One region of the Nonomuraea sp. NPDC003727 genome, then DNA from elsewhere that is predicted to be linked to it. Evidence: riboswitches for the same ligand, from Rfam matches in the RefSeq annotation. Region 1 holds a riboswitch; each other region holds the start of a gene.

Region 1 (3,304 bases):
CTGCGGCTGCCGCGCGGAGCCCACCCCGCCGCCGCCGAGCGGGCCGCACGCGTGGGCTCGCGGGGAGCCGTCCAGGCCGCCGCCTGGCTGTCCGCGGGCGGCCCGCCCGACCCGGAGACCGGCGTGGCGTGGGCCTACGTCGAGGGCGGCACCCGCCATCTCTTCGAGGAGCGCACGCCCGAAAACGCCACGCAGGTCGAGCTGGTGCCGGTGCTCCGCGCCGAGCCGACCGGGCACGACCTGGTCGACGAGCTGCTGAGCGAACCGTCGTCCTGGCACTGGGACGACCACAGCAACTCCATGGCCTGGTGGGCGGCGGTCCTGCCGTCGCACCGCGAGGTCGTCGCCGTCAACTACCTGCCCTACCTGCTGTACCGGTGGACCCGCCCCGGGATCTACCCGCCGCACCTGGCGATACTCGCCGACGCCGACGGCCCGGCCGGTGACGCCATCGCGGTCATGCTCGCCTACTTCCTCGCCAAGGGCGAACCGAAGGCGGTGCCGCTGCTGCTGCGGATGGCGGCCCGGGGCAGTCTGCCCGCCGAGGCGGTCGGCCGCCAGCTGGCGTTCCTGATCCGCCGCGCCGGATACCCGATCCCTCCGGTGCTGGACTCCCTCGCCGGCGCCGCCCGCCGGGGCGCGCACGAGCAGGTCTGGGACATCCTCAGGGGGATGCTGCCGGTGCTGCTGCCGGGCCGGGGGGAGCGGCCGACCGCCGGCCACACCGCGGCGGTGGCGCTGGCCACCGACGTGGCGGCGTGGACCGGCGCCCGAGGCGAGATCCCGTGCGTGTCCGACCACGCGGACAGCGGGCGCGGCACCCGCTTCGCCCACGAGTGCGCCCGCCTGCGCGACCGGCTCCGCTGACCGCGGAGGGCCCGCCCGTAGGAGGGGCTCTCCCGGATGGGCTTCGCGCGGGCATTCCCACCCGGCGGCCGGGCGCAGGTCACCGGTCGCCGGTCCAGCGGTCGTGGTGGACGGCGGCGTCCAGCGGGCGGCGCCGTCGCCAGCCGTGCCGTTCCAGGTCAGGGACCTTCTCCAGGTGGGAGACGGGGCCCACGCACAGCCACGCGACCGGTCGCACCACGCCGGGGACGCCCAGCAGGTCCCGCAGGAAGGACTCGCGGTAGAACGACACCCAGCCGACGCCGAGCCCTTCGGCGGTGGCGGCCAGCCACAGGTTCTGGATGGCCAGGCACACCGAGTAGAGCCCGGCATCGGCGATGGCGTGGCGGCCGAGCACCGCGGGCCCGCCCCGGCCAGGGTCGTAGGTGACCACGACGGACAGCGTCGACTCGAGCACCCCGTCGATCTTGATCCGGGCGAACCGCCGGGCGGCCTCGCCGTCGAGGGTGGCCGCGAACGTGTCCCGCTCCTGCCGTACGTGATCGTGGAAGGCGGCGCGGACGGCGCGGTCGCGCACCAGGATGAAGTCCCACGGCTGGGACAGGCCGACGCTGGGCGCCGCGTGCGCGGCCGACAGCACGCGGTGCAGCACCTCGTCGGGCACCGGCGCGCCGGTGAACTCGCCGCGCACGTCGCGGCGGCGGTGGATGACGTCGTACAGCTGGCTGATCATGGGCAGGCTCCCGCTGACTCGCGCCCCCGTGGGGGCGGTGAACGCGAGGCCGGTCTTCGGACTCCCGGATCAACGCCTGCCCGCCGGCCTTCCCAGCCCTGTCGGGCCAGTGACTGCGCTCGCGCGCGTGGGCGGAGGCTCCCCGGTAACCGCGGCGGGCCCGTGCCGGACTCTCACCGGCTTCCCGATTCTCCCCGCGAACGCGGGGCACCTCGCAACAGTTCGCCGGGCAGTACGGTAGCCGATCACTTCACCCGCCCGGTCGGCGAGGTCGGCCGGGACTCCGTCGCCCTGCCCGCGGTAGTGTCACCACGGCCGGTGCGGGCTCGTCCAGGCTTCGTCGCGCGAGGGGGGCGGACGCGTGCGCCGCGACGTCTGCCGTGCCTGGACGGTTGTCACCGCCGGGGGGACAGCCGCAGGACGACCCGGTCGGCGGACAGGGACAGCACCTGGACGCCGATGCCGTTGACCGATCCGGTGGTGCCCGCGCCCAGTCGCGCCTGCGAGCTGACGCCTGGACCGGTGCCCTTCACCTTCACCTGGTCGCCGGTGAAGGTGACGGCCAGCCTGGTGATGCCGAAGCGCGAGCTGACGCGGAAGGACACCGCCCGGCTGAGGGAGAGCCTGCACGCGCCGTCGTAGCAGGCGCGCAGGTCGGGCGCGGGGGAGAGGCCGGTGACCGGGGACGCGGTGGACCGGGACGCGGTGCTGACCGGGGGCACGGCGGTCACCAGCGCGGGGGCGGTCGAAAGGCGACGGGTGGCGGCCGCGGGGGCGGCGGGCAGGGGTGCGGTCGCGCCTGCGGTGATGGGGGGCAGAGGGGCGGTCGCGCCTGCGGTGATGGGGGGCGGAGGAGCGGTGGTGCGGCGAAGAATCCGCTTTGGGAGGCGGCGGGTAAGCGTGGGATGATGGCCGGGCCATGTCAGCCACGATGCCGCTTCGAGCTCTGCGAGCCGCCGCCTTCGCCGCGGTCTCGGTCATGCTCGGCATCGCCGCCCATGTGTTCGCCGGCGGGTCGGTGTCGGCGCCGTCGGTGGTGGTGGCGCTGCTGGTGTCGTTCCTGCCGGCCCAGGCGCTGGCCGGGCGGGAGCGGTCGGCGGCCGTGATCGCCGTGACCCTGGCCGCCACGCAGCTGGTGCTGCACGTGCTGTTCGCCGGCGCCCATGCCGTCGAGCCGGTGGTCGCCGGGCACGCGCACGGCCAGTCCTGGCTGGTGCCGGGCCTCGGCATGCTGGTCATGCACGGATGGGCGATCGGGCTGACGGCGCTGTGGATGTCGCACGGCGAGGCGGCCCTGTGGGCGCTGCTGCGGCGGCTGGCCGTACGGCTGCTCGTCGCGGTGCTGGCGTTCGTCGATCCGGCGGCCCGCACGGCCGTCCCCGCGCCGGCCGAGCGGCCGGCGATCCTGCGTTCCATCCTGCTCGGCCACGAGATGGGCCGGCGCGGCCCTCCTGGCGTCATGCGCACCGTTCCCGCCTGACCTCCCGTTCGAGGAGGCCGATGCGGGCCACCCCGGGAAAGGGGTGCTCCCCGGCGTCCCTGTCGTGACGGGCGCCGGGTCGACATCAGTGCCATGACACCAGTGCCGGCTCAGCCGGAAGAAGGGCTTTCCATGTTCTCGCGCGTCATCGTCGTTGTCGTCGGCGTGGCCAGCTTGGCCGCCTGTGGCGTCCAGGAGGCGGCCGACTCCGTTCCGAAGCAGGTCGCCGTGGCCTCGCCGTCCGG
Region 2 (3,304 bases), on a different contig from region 1:
GTCTCGCCGTCGCTGGTGACCTCGAGGATCTCGGTGCAGAGGTTGGACAGGTGGATGACGTTCTCCGGGCGCGCGGTCTGGTTGGAGGCGCGGTTGGCGGCGTCCTTGAAGGTCATCCAGCCGTTGCCGGTCTGCGCGAGCGTGCGCATCATCCGGCCGTAGAGGGTGCGGGCCGGGATCTGGCGGGTGTGCAGGCCGGCCGCCTCCGCGGCCCGGTAGGCGTCGTCGAACGCCTCGCCGTACAGGTCGGTGAGGTGCGGCACCTCCTTGGGGTCGAACAGCGACCACACCTGGTCGGCCTCGACGCGGCGCATGAACTCGTCCGGCACCCAGTTGGCGAGGTTGAGGTTGTGGGTGCGGCGGGCCTCCTCGCCGGTGTTGTCGCGCAGTTCGAGGAACTCCTCGATGTCGGCGTGCCAGGTCTCCAGGTAGACGCAGGCCGCGCCCTTGCGGCGGCCGCCCTGGTTGACGGCGGCGACACTGGAGTCGAGCGTGCGCAGCCAGGGGACGATGCCGTTGGAGTGGCCGTTCGTGCCGCGGATGAGCGAGCCCCGGGAGCGGACCCTGGTCCAGGCGATGCCGATGCCCCCGGCGTACTTCGAGAGCCTGGCGACCTGGCCGTAGCGCTCGTAGATGCCCTCGAGGTCGTCGCGCGGCGAGTCGAGCAGGAAGCAGGACGACAGCTGCGCGCGGCGCGAACCCGAGTTGAACAGGGTGGGCGAGCTCGGCAGGTAGGACAGCGTGGACATCAGGGCGTACAGTTCGGCGGCCTCGGCGACCGAGGCGGAAAGGCCGCACGCCACGCGCAGCAGGAAGTGCTGCGGGCGCTCGAGCACGCCGCGCGTGTCGGGGTGGCGCAGCAGGTACCGGTCGTAGACGGTGCGCAGCCCGAAGTACTCGAACCTGTCGTCGGCGCTCTCGTCCACCAGCGCGTCGAGGGCGGCGGCGTGGGCGGCCACGAAGGCGGCCAGCCCGTCCTGGAGCAGGCCGGCGGCGTGGGTGGCCGCGATCGACTCGGAGAAGGTCCGCACGCCGTGCGCGGCGGCCTCGTCGGCGATCTCCTCGGCCAGCAGCCTGGCGGCCACCCTGGAGTTCTCCGGATCGGCGATCACCCTGGCGGCGGCCTCCTCGATGGCCAGCCGGCGATCCACCTCTACGGTCTGCGTCACGCTCTCTCCTCGCGAGCTCGGCCTCGTGAGGGCAGGCGAGAGCGCGCGGGCATGCCGCGAGGCCCCCCGGCCCTCCCTCGAGGCCATGGACAGGTCACACCGCTGGCAGGTCTTCGGACTCGCGGGCGTTCGTCAGCTTCCTACTGGCCGTCGCTTCCCAGGCCATGGGCCCAGTGCGTCGTGACGGCGGTCGTTCCCGCTCACCGCTGCGGGGCAGCGCCGGATTCGCACCGGCTTCCCTTTTTGCTCCGCCCTGATCGGGCGAACCAGCGACGACCAGGATCCTACATCTAGTGGCCGCGGGCGCAACTACCCCAACATGTCGATGAGGCCGAGGTCCTTGAGCACCTCACGGGTCCGCTCGGTCTCCGACCCGAGCCACACGCCGAAGTCGCCGCCGCTGAGGGGAATCGGCTTCCACCCTCTCGTACGGCACGCATCCGCCCACTGCCGGGACCCGGTGATCTCCTCGAGGATCGCGACCGCCTGGGCGTGCTCGCGCTCGGTCATCTCCCCCGGCCCGAGCACCCCGCACCAGTCGGCGAAGTCGACCCGCACGCCCGACTCCAGCAGCGTCGGCGCCTCGATGCCGTCGACCGGTTCGGCGGAGGAGACGGCCAGCACCCTGACCTGGCCCTTGTCGATGCGCTTGCGCCAGTCGCCGAGCGGCCCGGCGGCGACGGCGGCCCGGCCCACGAGCAGCGCCGCGGCCGCGTCGTGCGTGGTGGGATAGCCGGCGTAGTCGAGCACCCTGGCGTCGGCGCCGAGCCCGCGCGCGACCAGCCCGAACAGCAGGTGGTCGGTGCCGCCCTGGGGCCGGCCCGCCAGCACCGTGGCGCCCGGGTCGGCGAGCAGCCGCCCGGCGAAGTCGTCGAAGCCGCGCAGCAGCGAGGCGGCGGGCACGACCAGCACCTCGACGTCGCCCACCAGCCTGGCCAGCGGGGTGCCGGCCGCCTTGGAGCCGTTGCGCAGGGCGGTCGCGAGCGCGGGCAGGCCCGTCACGGTCAGCGAGGTCCCGCCGTCGGCGACGCCGCTGTATCTGAACTGGCCCGCCAGGACCTTCGCGACGGGGATCCACGCCTCTCCGCCCGGCACGACGGTGAAGCTGGCTCCCTGCCGGGGGACCGTGGCGCCGCACCCGGCCAGGCACGCCAGCGCGGCCACCGTCCCCGGCACGAACGCTGCCACGAACTCCCGACGGCGCATGCGCGCCCCTCCCCGTCGCCCCCAACCCTTGTACAGGATGTTATTGGATGATCACCTTGCGTCACACCTCGGGGGTGGCGGGCAGGTCGGCGGGAACGGCGAGCAGCCGGATGTGGAGGGGCCTGGCCTCCGGCGGGGCGTCGGCGGCCCGCCGGCTGTACTTCTTCAGCAGCAGGATGTACTCCTCGAAGAAGTCCTCCAGCTCGTCCAGCCGCATCCGGCCGAGCGCGCGCGACACCTTCACCCAGGCGGGGTCGGCCTGGTAGGCGGCGGGCAGCTGCTCCAGGAGGATCCGCTTGTCCTCCTCCAGCCCGATCCGGTGGAACTCGGCGAGGACCGGGCGGTCCTCGGGGGCGAGCTGGGCGGGCAGCGGCAGCCTGATGTCGCCCGTCTCCGCCCTGCGCCACCACCGCTCGCGCCCGGTGGACCGCTCGGGGATCTCCTCGATGAATCCGTACTTCTCCAGCTGGCGCAGGTGGTAGCTGGTCGTCCCGGTCTTGGCGTCGAGCAGCGAGCCGAGCGTCGTGGACGTGGCCGGGCCGTGCAGGCCGAGGTGGCGCAGCATCGCGCGGCGCATGGGATGGGCCAGGGCCTTCAGCTTGCCGGGATCGTCCAGAACCCAGGGCTCGTCATCCTTCATGACGATCACCCTAGTACTCCAGAAGGATTTCTGCAGACATCTCTTTGCCGAGAGTTCTCTGCAGACTATCTTCGGCAATATGACGCGATTCGTGAAGACAGTGATGCCGGCGCTGCTGGCGCTCTTAGCGGCACTCGGCCTGGCCGGGGCGGCTCAGGCCGCGCCCCCGGCCCCGCCCGCCGTACCCGTGCCCGGCGACCTGGCGGCGACGGAGGTGAGCTTCGCCGGCAGCGGGCTCACCCTGCACGGCACGGTCCTGGCCCCCAGGAACCGGCGCGGCGCGCTGCCG
Region 3 (3,304 bases), on a different contig from region 1:
CGCCGCCGACGCGGGGGGAGACGGCGTTGAGCACCAGCGCCAGCTTGAGATCGTCCAGACCGACGACGGCGCTGAAGGGATAGGTGGCGGTCACGGTGTGGCCTTCCGGTTGACGTACCCGATCCGCCAGCCCTCGCGGGAGGCGGACACCTGCGTGAGAGAAAGAGGGGCGATGTCGAGTCGCGCGGCGACGAGAGGGCCGACGCCGAGCGCATGTCCCAGCACCGCCCGCACCACCGTCACGTCGCACACGACCACCCACCCCCGCCCGCGCGAACCCGGGCCCGACCGCCCCGAGGTGCCGGGTTCCGGTGAGGGGGCGTCGGGGCGGGCGAGCTCGCCTGGTGGGGTCTCGCGAAGGGACTCCACCCAGCGGACCACCCTGTCCGCCGCCTCGACGTGCGACTCCCCACCGTGGGGCGCGGCGCCGGGGTCGGCGAGCCACCGGGCGAAGGACTCCGGGTCGGCCTTCACGACCTCCTCGTACGGCAGGCCGCGCCAGCTCCCGTAATCCGGTTCGGCCAGCTCGGGCACGACCACGGGCGCCAACCCGAGCGCCACGGCCGTCTCCCGAGCCGCCCGCCCCGGAGCGACGAACGCCGTTCCACCCTCCCCGAACACCCCGGAACCCGGTGTTCCAGGAGATGACGGTGTTCCAGGAGATGACGGTGCCGGAGATGACGGTGTTCCGGGGTGAAGGACGGAGGCCAGGGTTCGGCTCAGGCGCTGGGCCGTTTCAAGGCTCGCCGCGTCGGCGCGTTCCTCCCCCGTAGGGAAGCGCGCGCCACGCATGCCCGGTGTCGAGGCATGCCGTACGAACAGCACCCTGGTCAGCTGACCCGCGCCTTCGCCCGTTCGCCCGCCACCGCGAACAACACCCCGAAGGCCACCCAGAACACCACCTGGGTGCCGAGGGAGGCCAGCCGGAAGTCCCACAGCAGCGAGGCGGGGAAGCCGGGCGGCACCTCGTCGACGCGCGGGAGTAGCACCCACGCGGCGATCACGGGAATCAGGAAGGTCACCCCGCCCACCAGGCCCTTCGCCCAGACGCCTGGCACGGTGACCCTGCGGGTGGCGGCGACGGCGATCGCGATGGAGGCGAGGCCGACGAGGACCATCACGACGTAGAGCAGCGTTCTGGCGTTGATGGTTTCGGGGTCGCCGACAGCGGGTGGGTTGGCGGGATATTTCAGGAAGGGGACCAGGGTGATGGCACCGAACGCGCACGCTGCCGTCACGATCGCCAGGCCAGGCTCCGACCTGGGGCCGACCCTGCCGCGCAGTGCGGCGAAGACGAGGGCGAAGATGCCGCCGACGGCCAGGCCGTACAGGCCGGTGGCCAGGAAGAGACCGACCTTCTGTACCGGCCTGCTGACCACGGCCTCCTCGCCGTGGCTGTGGCCGGCCGAAGCGCCGTCGTCGTGACTGTGCGCCTCCTCGCCGCCGCCTGCCGGGGCCGACGGCCGAGCCGCGTCCCCCGGGGCCGACGGCTGAGCCGCACCATCCGTCGAGGCTGACGGCTGAGCCGCATTAGCCGGAGCGGACGGCTGAGCCGCGCCGTCCGCCGGGGCGGACGGCTGACCGGCGCCGTCGGAATGGTGGGAGGACGGGGTGTCGCCGCCGTCAACCGATACGGCGGCGGCCGCCTCCTCCAGGGCGATCGCGGCGTCGACGCGCGGCTCCCCCACGAAGAAGGCGAACACGCCCGCGACGAGTCCGGCCAGGAGCCCGACGAGCAGGCCCCTGACCACCAGGGACTTGACCATGACGCTGCCTCAGTGGCAGGGCACGCCGAGCAGGTGACGCCCGTCGTGCATGAGCTCGTGCAGGAGCGTGCCGGTCTGCGAGATCGCGCCGTTGTCCATGAGGACGAGGTACGCGAGCAGCATCAGAACGGGCACGGCCAGCAGCCAGCGCGTGAGACGGTGAAGCGGAATTGCGGTTACGGACGTGGACAGACCACTCATGTGAAGCCTCCTCAGGGATGACGCGTCCCGCTGGTTGAGGTCGCGACGGTCAGGTGACCTGGCTCCCGGGGCTGTGGGCCCCGGATACAGTGGCGCGTCCGCACCGGCATCTCACCGGATTTCCCCTGATTCGCCGCGAAATCTACCGGAACGTATCCCTTTCTCCGGGTCTCGTCAACATCACCCGATCCTGTTCGGGCCCTTTCTGAGATGTAGATGCCCACGTCCGGGGTTTCCGGCGCGCCACGAAGGACTGTCCCGGCGCAGGCGGGGCACGGACTGTCCGCTTCCAGGAAACGCCGGGATCAGCGTTCCCGGGGAGAGCGGGCGCGGGCTATGACAACGTTGCCATTGATCTTGATAGGACCTAGTGTGACGGCGACCGCCCCCTAGAACGCCGAGGGAGACCCCGTGCCCGTTCGCCTGTTGACCGCCGAGTCGACCGACCTCTTCGTCGGGACGGAGGCGCAGCCGTACCAGGTCCTCCGGGTCACCGCCGAGCAGGGTGAGCACGACGCCGACTTGGAGGTGCGCGGCGACGGCGTGGCGGGACGCGCGGTCGTGCCCGCCGGCGAGGGGACCGTCGTGGTGGAGGTCCCGCTGGAGGTGAACGCCGAGCCGGGGACCGTCCTGCCGTGTGTGGTCACCTCGGCCGGCGACGAGCTCGCCGCCCAGGTGACCGTGGAGGAGCCGGGCTGGACGATGCACATGGTGTCGCACTTCCACTACGACCCCGTCTGGTGGAACACGCAGGCCGCCTACACCAGCCCGTGGGAGCTGCTGTCGGGTGACGCGACCACCAGGCCGCTGTGGGAGCGCAACGCGTTCGCCCTGGTGGAGGCGCATCTGGCGCTCGCGGCACGCGACCCCGACTACAAGTTCGTGCTGGCCGAGATCGACTACCTGAAGCCGTTCTTCGACACCCACCCCGAGCGCAGGGCCGACCTGCGCCGCCTGATGGCCGAGGGCAGGGTGGAGCTGATGGGCGGCACCTACAACGAGCCCAACACCAACCTGACCGGCGCCGAGACCACGATCCGCAACATCGTGTACGGCATCGGCTACCAGCGCGACATCCTCGGCGGCGAGCCCCTTACGGCATGGCAGCTCGACGCCTTCGGCCACGACCCGCAGTTCCCCGGCTACCTCGCCGCCGCCGGGCTGACCGGCAGCGCGTGGGCGCGCGGCCCCTTCCACCAGTGGGGCCCGATCAGCAAGAACTTCAAGCAGGCCAAGAACGACGCCACGCTGATGCAGTTCCCGAGCGAGTTCGAGTGGATCTCGCCCTCGGGGCTCGGCGTCGTGACGCACTACATGCCCGCGCACTACTCGGCGGG
Region 4 (3,304 bases), on a different contig from region 1:
TCCGTGTCGTGCGGCCGGTCGGCCAGACCGAGGTCGTGGTCGAGCCGTGCCGCCTGGATGAGCGTCCAGATCTGCGCCCTGATCGCGGGCAGCTTGGCCGGGTCCATCGCGGCGATCGAGGCGTGCTCGTCCAGCAGCTGCTCCAGGCGGGCGATGTCGCCGTAGGTGTCGGCGCGGGCCATCGGCGGCACCATGTGGTCCACCAGGACGGCGTGCGCCCGCCGCTTGGCCTGTGTCCCCTCGCCCGGGTCGTTGACCAGGAACGGGTAGACCAGCGGCAGGTCGCCCAGCGCCGCGTCGGGCCCGCACGCGGCCGACATGCCCGCCGACTTGCCGGGCAGCCACTCCAGGTTGCCGTGCTTGCCGACGTGCACGATCGCGTGCGCGCCGAACTCCGCCGACAGCCACCGGTAGGCCGCCAGGTAGTGGTGGCTGGGCGGCAGGTCCGGATCGTGGTAGATCGCGATCGGGTTCTCGCCGAAGCCGCGCGGCGGCTGCACCATCACCACGACGTTGCCCGCCCGCAGTGCGGCGAACACGATGTCGCCCTCGTGCACGAACAGCTCGCCGGGCGGCGGCCCCCAGTGCCGCTCCATCGCCTCGCGCAGCTCGGCGGGGAGCGTGCCGTACCAGGAGGTGTAGGTGGCGGCGGGCACGCGCACCGGGTTGGCCGCGAGCTGCTCCTCCGTCAGCCACTCCTGGTCCTGGCCGCCGGCCGCGATGAGCGCGTGGATCAGCGCGTCGCCGTCGCCCTCGGCGACGCCGGGCAGACCCTCGCCCAGGTCGTAGCCCTCGCCGGCCAGCCTGGCCAGCAGTTTCACGGTGCTCGCGGGGGTGTCGAGGCCGACCGCGTTGCCGACGCGCGCGTGCTTGGTCGGGTAGGCCGACAGCATCACCACGAGCTTCTTCTCGGCGTTCGGGACGTGCCTGAGCCGGGCGTGCCGTACGGCGATGCCGGCGACGCGGGCCGCGCGCTCGGGATCGGCCGCGTAGACGGTCAGCCCGTCCGCGTCCACCTCCTTGAACGAGAACGGCACCGTGATGATCCGGCCGTCGAACTCGGGGATCGCCACCTGCGACGCCGCGTCCAGCGGTGACAGGCCGTCGTCGTTCTCCTCCCACGCCTGCCTGCTCGTGGTCAGGCACAGCCCTTGCAGGATCGGCACGTCCAGCTCGCCCAGCGCGCCCACGTCCCACGCCGCGTCGTCGCCGCCGGCTCCGGCCGTCGCGGGCCGCGTGCCTCCGGCGGCCAGGACGGTCACCACGAGCGCGTCGGCGGTCCGCAGCGTGTCGAGCAGGCCGGGCTCCGCCGTACGGAGCGAGGAGCAGAAGACCGGCAGCGCGCGGCCGCCCGCGGCCTCGATCGCGTCGCAGAGCGTCCGCACGAAGGCCGTGTTGCCCGCCATGTGGTGCGCGCGGTAGTAGAGCACGCCCACGACGGGCCCCTCGGCGGCGGAACGCTCCCTCTCGAGCAGCCCCCAGGCCGGGGCCGGTTCGGGCGCCGCGAACCCGTTGCCGGTCAGCAGCACCGTGTCGGACAGGAAGGCGTGCAGCTCGGCGAGGTTGGCCGGGCCGCCGTGGGCGAGATAGGCATGCGCCTCGGCGCAGACGCCGCCGCTGACCGTCGACAGCTCCATGAGCTCGGCGTCGGGCGCCTGCTCGCCGCCCAGCACCACCACGGGCCGTGGTCCCGCGAGCAGCCGGTCGAGCCCCTCCTCCCAGGCCCTGCGCCCGCCGAGGAGCCGCACCACGACCAGGTCCGTGCCCTCGACCAGCGCGGGCAGGTCGTCGACCGCCAGCCGGGCGGGGTTTCCGAGGCGGTACGGCGCGCCGCTCGCCCTCGCGCTCAGCAGGTCGGTGTCGGAGGTGGACAGCAGCAGGACGGCCGTGCTCTCGGGCACAGGAACTCCTCCCTCGGGGTCCTCGCCCCGGTCGCGGGTGTCACGAGAGCGGGAGTCTCCTGGCTCCCGGATCGACGCTCACCCCGGCCTTCCCGTCCGTCGCCGGACAGTGGCCTGCGGTGGGGTTCGCTCCCCGGTCACAGTGGCGGGACCGCGCCGGCTTCGCACCGGCTTCCTCCGTCGCCCTCGTCTGTGATCAGACTAGAGGGTTTTGAACGGGTTACCATCCTCCCCGTGGACATAACCGACGTTTCAGGACACCTGCGCCCTGATGCGTGTCCCGGGGCCCTTCAGGTCCACACCGCCGCGGACGGCGCGCTCGCCCGGGTCCGCATCCCCGGTGGCTTCCTCACGGCGGCCCAGCTGGGCGAGGTGGCGGCGTGCGCGGCCGAGCTGGGATCGGGCGTGATCGAGCTGACCTCCCGGGCGAACCTCCAGGTCCGCGGCCTGCGCGTCACCCCTGCCACGCCCGCCGCTCCACCTGCCGGGACGCCCGCTCGCCCGGCCCCGACCGGCGTCGCGGCAGCGGACATGGCGCCGGACGGCATCCCCTCAGGAGCGGTGCCGGGCGCACCGCTTGCCGGCGCGGCGCAGGCCGGGGTTTCCGCGGGCGTGGCGCCGGACGGGCTTCGGGCGGGTCCCGGACCGGGCGCGGCCGCGGCGAGCGTGCCGGTCTTCGCGGCGCGGATGGCGGCGGCGGGGCTGCTGCCGTCGGCCACCCACGAGCGGGTCCGCAACATCCTCGCTTCACCGCTGGCGGGACGCGCCCCCTCGTCCCTGGTGGACGTCCGGCCGCTGGTCGCCGACCTGGACCGCCGGCTGTGCGCCGCCCCCGAGCTGGCCGCGCTCTCCGGCCGCTTCCTGTTCGCCCTGGACGACGGCACCGGTGACGTCCTGTCCTGCGGCGCCGACGTGACCTTCCTTGCCACCTCGCCCGCCGGCGGGGTGCTGTTGCTCGGTGGGGAACGGCAGGCCGTACCCGTGACCGTGCCCGGCGCGGTTCCGCTGATGCTCGCGGCGGCCTCGGCCTTCATGGAGCTGAGCGACGGCACCGCCTGGCGCGTCACGGACCTCCCGGACGGCCCTGCCCGGCTCGCCGCCCGCCTGAACCCGCCGACCACCCAGGACCCCGGCCCGGCGACTCCGCGACAGGACGCCCGGTTCCCCGGCCCGGCCTCACAGGGCGACCAGACCCCCGCGCAGGCCCGGCTGAGGGACGAGCAGACCCCCGCCCAGGCCCGGCAGGGAGACGACCTGGAGATGGTGGCCCCGGATGTCGAGACGGCCGCGCGCGGTGCCGGGGTGCGCGACGCGGGGACCCGCCCGCAGCGTGACGGCAGGGTCGCGCTCGAGGTGGTGGTCCCGCTCGGCCGCCTGTCCGCCGGTCAGGCCACGGCGCTCGC

Evidence for each region. Region 1 has a riboswitch for cobalamin ahead of bluB (5,6-dimethylbenzimidazole synthase). Riboswitches for the same ligand answer to the same signal wherever they lie in the genome.
Region 2: it holds a riboswitch for cobalamin, as region 1 does, so the genes downstream of both, ACWDLG_RS33020 (ribonucleoside-diphosphate reductase subunit alpha) here and bluB (5,6-dimethylbenzimidazole synthase) in region 1, are expected to answer to the same signal.
Region 3: it holds a riboswitch for cobalamin, as region 1 does, so the genes downstream of both, ACWDLG_RS15010 (CbtB domain-containing protein) here and bluB (5,6-dimethylbenzimidazole synthase) in region 1, are expected to answer to the same signal.
Region 4: it holds a riboswitch for cobalamin, as region 1 does, so the genes downstream of both, cobN (cobaltochelatase subunit CobN) here and bluB (5,6-dimethylbenzimidazole synthase) in region 1, are expected to answer to the same signal.

Annotation. Positions count from the first base shown of each region.
Region 1 covers NZ_JBSFNE010000024.1:95,511-98,814, reverse strand. The annotation lists gene ACWDLG_RS39110 (hypothetical protein) at 1-867, shown strand, start outside; gene bluB (5,6-dimethylbenzimidazole synthase) at 947-1,579, opposite strand; cobalamin riboswitch at 1,610-1,804, opposite strand; gene ACWDLG_RS39100 (hypothetical protein) at 1,975-2,301, opposite strand; gene ACWDLG_RS39095 (MFS transporter) at 2,511-3,059, shown strand; gene ACWDLG_RS39090 (copper chaperone PCu(A)C) at 3,192-3,304, shown strand, end outside.
Region 2 covers NZ_JBSFNE010000014.1:264,572-267,875, reverse strand. The annotation lists gene ACWDLG_RS33020 (ribonucleoside-diphosphate reductase subunit alpha) at 1-1,169, opposite strand, end outside; cobalamin riboswitch at 1,257-1,455, opposite strand; gene ACWDLG_RS33015 (tripartite tricarboxylate transporter substrate-binding protein) at 1,479-2,375, opposite strand; gene ACWDLG_RS33010 (ArsR/SmtB family transcription factor) at 2,437-3,015, opposite strand; gene ACWDLG_RS33005 (prolyl oligopeptidase family serine peptidase) at 3,095-3,304, shown strand, end outside.
Region 3 covers NZ_JBSFNE010000005.1:171,840-175,143, reverse strand. The annotation lists gene ACWDLG_RS15025 (VWA domain-containing protein) at 1-94, opposite strand, end outside; gene ACWDLG_RS15020 (histidine phosphatase family protein) at 91-792, opposite strand; gene ACWDLG_RS15015 (CbtA family protein) at 831-1,766, opposite strand; gene ACWDLG_RS15010 (CbtB domain-containing protein) at 1,776-1,901, opposite strand; cobalamin riboswitch at 1,999-2,128, opposite strand; gene ACWDLG_RS15005 (glycoside hydrolase family 38 N-terminal domain-containing protein) at 2,379-3,304, shown strand, end outside.
Region 4 covers NZ_JBSFNE010000005.1:180,804-184,107, forward strand. The annotation lists gene cobN (cobaltochelatase subunit CobN) at 1-1,901, opposite strand, end outside; cobalamin riboswitch at 1,937-2,124, opposite strand; gene ACWDLG_RS15045 (hypothetical protein) at 2,136-3,304, shown strand, end outside.